Regions from separate parts of the Schnuerera sp. genome, predicted to be linked through region 2. Evidence: riboswitches for the same ligand, from Rfam matches in the RefSeq annotation. Region 2 holds a riboswitch; the other holds the start of a gene.

Region 1 (3,461 bases), on a different contig from region 2:
TCATCTCCTTCTAATAAATCTATGATTTCTCCTTCTTCTAAAGGCTTATTTAACGAAAGATGTTGCTTTTCCCTATGTTTTTCCAGATAGCAATATTTCAACATAGATTTAACATATCCTAAAAACTTAACTCCCCTATCTGGATCATAATTTTCAATAGCTATAAGAATGGTTTCATAACCTTCTTGAATTAGATCGTCGTATTGATCTATTCTATTGTAATATCTTCTAATAGAGCTTATTATTAAAGGATTAAGTTTTAATAGTAAAGTTTGTTTTGCTTCTTTATCACCTTTTCTGCTCAATAATAACAAGTTTTCTATTTCTTTATACATATTTCTTCCTCCAAATAGAGGAAGGCGCCTTCCATATTTCCTAGGTAAGTTAATATTAGCTTGAAAGTAAAAAAATGAAAATTTCAGACTAAGGTCAATTCACAATAAAAAAATAAGAGTAAAGGATCGATTCTTCCTTCACTCTTATTAATACTTATGATTATGAAAAAGTCTAATGCTGACTAGATTTTAATCCTTCCTTTTTCAATATTTCTGCTTTATCCGTTTTCTCCCATGGTAGGTCTAAATCCTTTCTACCAAAATGACCATAGGCTGCTAAATTCCTATAGATAGGTCTTTTAAGGTCTAAATTTCTTATGATGGCTGCTGGTCTTAGGTCGAAATTTTTTTCTACTAATTTTTCTATTTCTTTATCGGAAATTTTCCCAGTTCCAAAGGTTTCTACGTAGATGGATAGAGGTCTTGCTACTCCTATGGCATAGGCTAGTCCTATTTCACATTTATCTGCTAATTCTGCTGCTACAATATTTTTAGCTACATATCTAGCTGCATAGCTGGCTGAACGATCTACCTTTGTAGGGTCTTTTCCTGAAAATGCTCCTCCTCCATGTCTTCCATAGCCACCATAGGTGTCTACGATTATTTTTCTTCCAGTAAGACCTGCGTCCCCCATAGGCCCACCTACAACAAATCTTCCTGTTGGATTAACATAGTATTTAGTATCACCATCTAGCATATTATGAGGAACTATTTCCATAATTACATTTTCCATAATATCTTTTTTTATAATATCCAGATCTACATCAGAACTATGCTGGGTTGATACTACTATACTTTCTATTCTGATAGGTTTATTGTCCTGATATTCTACAGTAACTTGAGTTTTTCCATCTGGTCTTAAATATTCCAATGTCCCGTTTTTTCTAATATCTGCTAATCTTTTTGCTAGTTTATGGGCTAGAGAAATTGGTAAAGGCATTAATTCTTCAGTTTCATTACAAGCATAACCAAACATCATACCCTGGTCTCCTGCTCCTATCTGGTCTAATTCGTCCTCTCCGTTAGACCTATGTTCCAATGCTTTATCCACCCCTTGCGCTATATCTGGAGATTGTTCATTTATAGATGTGAGTACTCCACATGTAGCTGCATCAAAACCATATTTGGCACGAGTATATCCTATTTCTTCTACAGTATGTCTAACAACTTTAGGTATATCCACATAGCAATCCGTTGTAATTTCTCCTGTTACAAGAACCAGCCCTGTTGTTACTGTAGTTTCACAAGCTACTCTTGCTTCTGGATCCTGAGCTAATATTTCATCTAAAATAGCATCAGAAATAGCATCACATACTTTATCTGGATGACCTTCTGTTACGGATTCAGAAGTGAATAACCATTTTTTCATAAAAAAGACCTCCTTAATTTATATAAAATCTATTTTTCCTTCAAACTAAAAAGACCTCTTCCAAAAGGAAAAGGTAGCTTAAAAGTAACCTCATCTTTCAGAACCCAAATTCTGTGGGATTTAGCACCTTTACATAAATACAGGTTGCCGGGTTTCATCGGGCCCATTCCCTCCACCACTCTTGATAAGGTATCAAGATTTCTATTTAATTATAATACATATTTTAACATAATAATTAGTGTAAGTCAAACTTTTACATTTACTATCCAAAAATTTGATAGCTTATAGTAGATACTATTAATCCAGCTGTTAATACTCCAGAAAGAATTACAATTAATGCGTTTTTATAATCCAGTTTAAGCAAAGTTGCTGCTATACATCCAGTCCAAGCCCCTGTAGTGGGTATTGGAATAGCTACTAAAATAAATAATCCTAATAAACTATATTTTTTTATAGTAGCCCTAGTCCTTTTTAATGTTCTTCTTTTAACCCATCCAATAAATTTAGAAAAAAAATAAGTTTTTTCCATAAATATCATAACTGGGTTTAATGTTTTTAATAGAACTGGAACGATGGCCATATTACCTATAATACTTATAATGGTACTATGAATTGGGCTTAATCCTAAAGAAATTCCAAGAGGAATAGCCCCTCTAAGTTCAGATATAGGCATAGCAGCCATTAGTAAAACTAATATTTCCCTTTTTAATTCTTCAATTACTTCAAACATAACCACGACTCCTTTTGATAAAGTTAAAAGATGATGAACCTACATATTATATTCTATGGATTATATGAAAATCCTTCAACAACTTTCTTATTATAGATATAAAATTCCTATATTTAATAAATTACAGATTGATGTTGTTCTGTATAAAATTCTACAATATAGTGAGAATAAATTAGATATTGCTAGATATTTAATAATAATTCCTTATAAATGCTATTTTTGGCCTGTTTCTATCTCTTGCATTTAAGATACATTTCCCTTATACTATAATAGTGGTCAGCGGGGTGTAGCGCAGTTTGGTAGCGCACGTGGTTTGGGACCATGGGGCCGGGGGTTCGAATCCTCTCACCCCGACCATATATTTAAAAGAAGGATTGAAATTTCAATCCTTCTTTTTTTATTGCCCAAATATACTTGTTAGCCCTTTGTAATACAATTGTAACCATATTGATATATTTAAAGTGTATAATGTTATTATGCAAACCAGTGAAATTTGAATTTATTGTTGAAAGGGGGGCCTTGGGGGTCAAAAGGTAATGTATTAATTTGTAAAAAATAAAGAAGACGTTTACTCATATGTTTAATCAAGGAGAGGTGATTTTATTGAAGAATTCAATTAAAAAAATATTTATATTATTACTTATTGTAACTGCCCTTATTACTTCAACAGCCCCATCCTTAACTGTTGATGCAGTTAATATGCCCTATGTAATTTATGAAACTAAGAATTCAGAGTATCTTGGATCTGGGATTTTATATGAGAATATAAAGAAGTTCACTACTGATGGTTGGTGGCATATCAATGTGGTTAGAGTTGATTTAACTGATGAATATGCTGAAATAGGCGGATTATTTAACAATGAAGGACTGTCCAAAAGAGATAGCGTAAGTAATATGGTAAAGGAGAAAAAAGCTGTAGCAGGAATTAATGGAGACTTTTTTGAAAACAATTCATTCTCCTATTCCATGGGAACTTTTATTGAAAAAGGAGAAATGTTATCATCTCCTATAGAAAGAGCCTATGCTC
Region 2 (5,928 bases):
GCCATGCTGCCATAGTTTCAAGAGAATTAGGAATTCCATGTATAGTTGGAGCTAAAGGGGCTACTGAAGCATTGAAAGAAGGCATGGAAATAACTGTAGATGCAAAAAGAGGAGTCGTATACAAAGGGGTAGTTCTTCAAGAAGATAAAAAAGAAGAAGATTCAAAAGCATCATCAGGATTAACCATTGATGCAGATTTATTAAATCAATTAGCACCTATTACAGCTACTAAAATATATATGAATCTAGGAGAACCTTCTATAATAGGTAGATATAAGGACCTACCTTTCGATGGAATTGGGCTTATGAGAACTGAATTTATCTTTACAAATTTAGTAGGTGCTCATCCGATGTATTTAGTAAAGACTGGACAAGGACAATTATTAATAGACAAGATGGCAGAAGGGATTACAATGGTAGCCCAAGAAATCTATCCACGGCCAATAGTTGTAAGGCTAAGTGATTTTAGAACCAATGAATTTAGAGGTCTTAAAGGCGGGGATGAGGTAGAGCCGATAGAAGCAAATCCAATGATAGGATGGAGAGGAGTATCGAGATATATATCTCCTGAATATGAAGAAGGTTTTAGACTAGAATGTAGAGCTATGAAAAAAGTTAGAGAAGAATTTGGTTTAGAAAATGTTTGGGCTATGTTACCCTTTGTAAGAACCACTTGGGAATTAAAAAAGGTAAAACAAATAATGGCAGAAGAAGGATTAGTTCAAGACAAAAGTTTTAAAATTTGGATTATGGCAGAAGTGCCATCGGTAGTATTTGAAGCAGAAGAATTTGCTCAATTAGTAGATGGATTTAGCATTGGTAGCAATGACTTAACCCAATTGGTAATGGGAGCGGATAGAGACTCAGGTATATTAAACAATATGGGGTATTTCGATGAAAGAAATGAAGCAGTTAAAAGAGCTATATCCATACTAATAAAAGCAGCCCATAAATATGGTAAGACAATATCAATATGTGGTCAAGGTCCATCTCAATATCCAGAGTTTGCAGAATTTCTAGTTCAAGAAGGGATAGATAGTATAAGTGTTAACCCAGATACTGTAGCTTATACTAGAAGATTAGTTGCAACAGTTGAACAAAGAATGATATTAAATAAAATTAGGAATCTATAATATTTATATAGATTTAACAAAACTAATAGACCCTTTCATAATAAAAAGTAGGAGTATAAATAAACTCCTACTTTTTATTTATATCATCAACCCATTCCTTTGCCTCAATAATAGCATCAAGAGTAGGAATAGCTACATTGGTATTTGCAAATCTTTTTTTCACATTATAAAAAGCATCTGTTGTTGTATTTAAATTTTTTGGTTCTCTATACATTTGGTATCCTATATTTGATTTAATTGTAGCTTTTTCTTTAGAACTTGAATTTTTGTTTTCCATCCAAATCCCTCCCTCTATTTATTATTTACTCAATTGATGAAAATATGTTAAACTAATATGGTAATAATATCTTTAATAAATAGGAGGAGATGATATTTTGACTAGTGAAAGATTACTAAAGGATATAGAGTTTATAGTAGAATTGGATAAGATGAAATCTATACTTAGACAAACTAGCTTAATCGATAATTCAAAAAGAGAAAATGATGCAGAGCATTCGTGGCATATTTCTGTAATGGCAATGGTTTTATCAGAATACTCCAATCAAGATATAGATCTGTGTAAAGTAATAAAAATGCTTTTAGTACATGATTTAGTAGAGATATATGCAGGAGATACTTTTTGTTATGATGTAGAAGGAAACAAAGATAAAATGGAAAGGGAATTAAGGGCGGCAGATAAGATTTTTGGTATGTTAACAGAAGAAAAAGGAAAAAAATTAAGAAAATTATGGGATGAATTTGAAGAAATGAAAACTAAAGAAGCCCTATTTGCAGCTTCTATGGATAGGTTACAACCATTATTTAATAATTATTTCTCTAATGGAGGAACATGGAAAAAATTTGATGTTTCAAAAAATGATATATATAAAAGGATAGCACCTTTAAAGGAAACTTCAGATGAATTATGGGATTTTACTAAAAATATGATAGAAGATGCTTTTGAAAAAGGATATATTACTAGAGAATAGGTTTGTTAATTGACAATAAACTATTATAGTTTATATATAATTTATACTTTAAAAAGGAAATTAATGTACAATAAATGGGCGGTCTATGACCGCCCTAATTAGAATGCAGGTATAACTCCGCCTCCATAATTTTCTTCAATAAAATTTTTGACCTTTTCACTTTGTAGTACTTTCATCAGTTTAATATATTTTTCTTCTTTTTCTTCCCCGGCTCTTATAGCTATTATATTGGCATAAGGAGAATCTTCTTCTTCTAATATTAAAGCATCTTCTGTAGGGACCAAGCTAGCTTCTAAGGCATAATTCCCATTGATAATAGCACTATCCACTTCATTTAATACTCTTGGTAAATAAGCAGCTTCTAAAGCTGTGAATTTTAAATTTTTAGGATTTTCAATAATATCATTTTCTGTAGCTAATATTCCTGCTTCAGGATCTAATTTAATTAATCCATATTTTTCTAACAGGATTAAGGCTCTTCCTCCATTGGTAGGGTCGTTTGGAAAAGCGACTTCACTACCATCTTCTAATTCATTAATTGAGCCATATTTTGTTGAATATAATCCCATTGGTTCTACATGTACTCCACCAATAGAAACTATATCAATGTTTCTTTCTTCTCTAAAATTGTTCATATAAGGTTCATGTTGGAAGAAGTTTGCATCTAATTCTTTTTCATCTAAAGCCAAGTTAGGTTTTACATAATCATCAAATTGAATTATTTCTAATTCAATTCCTTCTTCCTTTAAATCTTCTTCTATGAATTCAATTAATTCCCTATGAGGTCTAGGAGATACTCCTATTTTAATTAAATTATCAGCGCTTTCCTCGTTAGTACATCCCACTAGGGATGAGAAAATCAAAATAATCGTTAAAGTTATCAATGCAATTTTTTTCAATTTTTATTCCCCCTTATTTTTTATTTATATTTGTTGATAATTTATTTCCTAAATACTGTATACCTTGAACCAACAATACTATTACAAAAATTGAAACCCACATAATATCATATTTATATCCATATAATCCATATCTAATTGCTACATTTCCTAATCCTCCACCTCCAATGGCTCCTGCCATGGCTGAATAACCAATTAGATTAATTATGGTCATAGTTATACCTAAGATTAAAGATGGCATAGCTTCAGGAATAAGTACCTTAAAAATAATTTCAGGTATAGTAGCTCCCATAGAAAGGCTTAATTCAATTACTCCTTTATCAACTTCTTTTAAAGAAGATTCAATTACGCGTGCTACAAAAGGCCCAGCTGCTATAGCAAGAGGAACGATTGTTGCAGTAGTTCCAATGGATTGACCTACAATTATTCTTGATATAGGGAACACTATAATCATAAGTATTATAAAAGGTAAGGAACGTAGAATATTTATAATACTATTTAAAATTTTATTTAATACTGGTTTTTCCCATATATTATTTTTTTCAGTAATGACAAGGATAACCCCTAAAGGGAAACCTATAACTAAAGAAAAAAAAGTAGATAAAAAGACCATATATAATGTTTCTAATAAAGATGGAATAATTAATTCAGCCATTTATATCACCTCCACATTTACATTTTCATTATTTAGATAATCCATTGCTTTTTTTATTTCATCTTTTTGTCCAGAAAGCTCAAGGATTAAATGACCCACACTTGTACTTATCAATTCATTAATATTTCCAGATAATATATTTACATCAATATCAAATTTTTTTACCATTTGAGATACTATAGGTTTCTTTGCACTTTTACCTAAAAAGCTCAGTCTAATAAGAGTACCTTCAAATTCAGCGGGTGAGAAATTTTCATCTGGAATATCCGATTTCAAACCACTAATAAAAGCATTTGCAGTGTGAGTTTTAGGATTCTTAAATAATTCTTCTACCTTATTCATTTCTATAATTTCACCTTCTTCTATGATTGCCACTCTATCACAAATATCTTTTACAACCTCCATTTGATGGGTTATCAAGACTATTGTAAGATTGAATTCTTTCCTTATTTTATTAAGGAGATCCAATATAGATTTTGTAGTTTTTGGATCTAAAGCAGAAGTTCCTTCATCGCTTAATAGAATTTTTGGATTGTTAGCCAAAGCTCTTGCGATGGCAACTCTTTGTTTTTGCCCTCCACTTAATTGGGAAGGATAAGCATCTCTCTTATCAGAAAGTTCTACATATTCTAGTAGCGTATTTACTCTAGAATCAATCTCTTTTTTTGAAAGACCTTCTAATTCTAACGGGAAAGAAATATTTTTATATACGTTTTTTTGAAATAATAAATTGAAATGTTGAAAAATCATACCTATATTTTTTCTAGCATTTCTTAATTGTTTTTTATCAAATGATGTAATATCTGATCCTTCAATAAAGATCTTTCCTTCAGAAGGTTCTTCTAATCTATTTATACATCGGATTAATGTAGATTTTCCAGCACCACTTAATCCAATAATTCCAAAAATTTCACCTTTATTAATTTGAAGGTTCACATCTTTTACTGCCCATATTTTATTATTTCCATTGTTAAAACTTTTTGATAGATTTTGTATTTTAATCACTAAATATCCCCCTTTAATATAGCTAATAAAAAAAACCCCTAAATTTTATAGAGGTTAAAAATAATAAAACCTCTTTGCAAGAAAGAGGTTTATTCTCTTTCTTATCTCTCGGTATCAAAGATAATACCGCTGGATTTAGCACCTTGATTATACAGGTTGCTGGGTTTCATTGGGCCAGATCCCTCCACCACTCTTGATAAGAGCTTATTATTTAATTTGTATTTAAAAACTATTCTAATACTATAATCACTATTTGTCAATACCTTTTCAGGTAAAATTTTAATATTTCTATTTATACTTACTTTCTATAATGCTGTGAATTTCTTCTGGAGTATGGCTACTAGCCTCAATAATAGGGACTGGAGGCTTGCTATGAGTAGCTCCACTTGTACCTAAAACGTCTAGTCCAGATACGATAATTGCTTTATACTCATCAGAAGTAATATTCTCCAAATTAGAATTTTTATAAAGAGTATATACATCGTAACCTAAACTTTTTAGATGTTCAATATATGGTGTTAAAGTGTTTTCAACTACTACTTTGTTTTTCATCATCTCACCTCCATTCAAAAATATTATTTCCTCATTTTAAGATAATATTTATGAGTTTTTTTCCATGAATAAATAGAGAAGTTATAAGGCAAAATATTAAATGAAATCAAAACAATTAAATGAAAGGAGTAGTTATATGGCACTAAAAAATCCTATAAATATGGGAAATATAAATCAATTGGAATTACAGAATGTTAGAGAAATTGTAGGTGCACATCAAAATATGGTAACAAAATATGATTTTTACTCTAATCAATGTCAAGATCAACAGCTTAAACAATTGTTTAAGCAATCTGGTCAAGATGCACAAACTACGGTTACAAGTTTTATAAATTCATTGAAGTAGGAGGGGAAAGGGAATGCAAGAAAAGGATATGGTTAATGATGCTATAACTACAACAAAAGCAAGTATTGACAGTTATACTAAAGCTATAACAGAATGTGCTAATCAACAGCTTAGAAGTACATTGCAACAGTTAAGAGATGAAGCAGAACAATTTCAATATCAATTATTTCAAATAGCAGAACAAAAAGGTTATTATGTTCCAGCACCAACTGCTAATTCTAATGATGTCCAACAAGTTAAGTCTGGTCTTACTGGTGGAGGTATGCAGTAAAATTACATTGTCAATCAGAAATATCAGACAGGAGCGCAATCCACTCTCTCCTGTCTGATATAATTTTTTATTGACATTTTGTTATGGTTATGTTACCTT

The links. A riboswitch is a leader RNA that binds a small molecule or an ion and turns the genes downstream of it on or off. The one in region 2 is predicted to bind S-adenosylmethionine.
Region 1: it holds a riboswitch for S-adenosylmethionine, as region 2 does, so the genes downstream of both, metK (methionine adenosyltransferase) here and VK998_RS11430 (methionine ABC transporter ATP-binding protein) in region 2, are expected to answer to the same signal.

Annotation. Positions count from the first base shown of each region.
Region 1 covers NZ_DATHXO010000452.1:120-3,580, reverse strand. The annotation lists partial or broken gene VK998_RS10630 (sigma-70 family RNA polymerase sigma factor) at 1-335, opposite strand, end outside; gene metK (methionine adenosyltransferase) at 508-1,704, opposite strand; SAM riboswitch class I at 1,792-1,895, opposite strand; gene VK998_RS10620 (COG2426 family protein) at 1,967-2,434, opposite strand; tRNA gene VK998_RS10615 (tRNA-Pro) at 2,715-2,791, shown strand; partial or broken gene VK998_RS10610 (hypothetical protein) at 3,038-3,461, shown strand, end outside.
Region 2 covers NZ_DATHXO010000483.1:702-6,629, forward strand. The annotation lists partial or broken gene ppsA (phosphoenolpyruvate synthase) at 1-1,133, shown strand, start outside; gene VK998_RS11410 (CDIF630_02480 family spore surface protein) at 1,201-1,410, opposite strand; gene VK998_RS11415 (HD domain-containing protein) at 1,508-2,101, shown strand; gene VK998_RS11420 (MetQ/NlpA family ABC transporter substrate-binding protein) at 2,200-3,000, opposite strand; gene VK998_RS11425 (methionine ABC transporter permease) at 3,014-3,655, opposite strand; gene VK998_RS11430 (methionine ABC transporter ATP-binding protein) at 3,656-4,660, opposite strand; SAM riboswitch class I at 4,759-4,863, opposite strand; gene VK998_RS11435 (YkuS family protein) at 4,949-5,212, opposite strand; gene VK998_RS11440 (hypothetical protein) at 5,349-5,558, shown strand; gene VK998_RS11445 (spore coat protein) at 5,572-5,829, shown strand.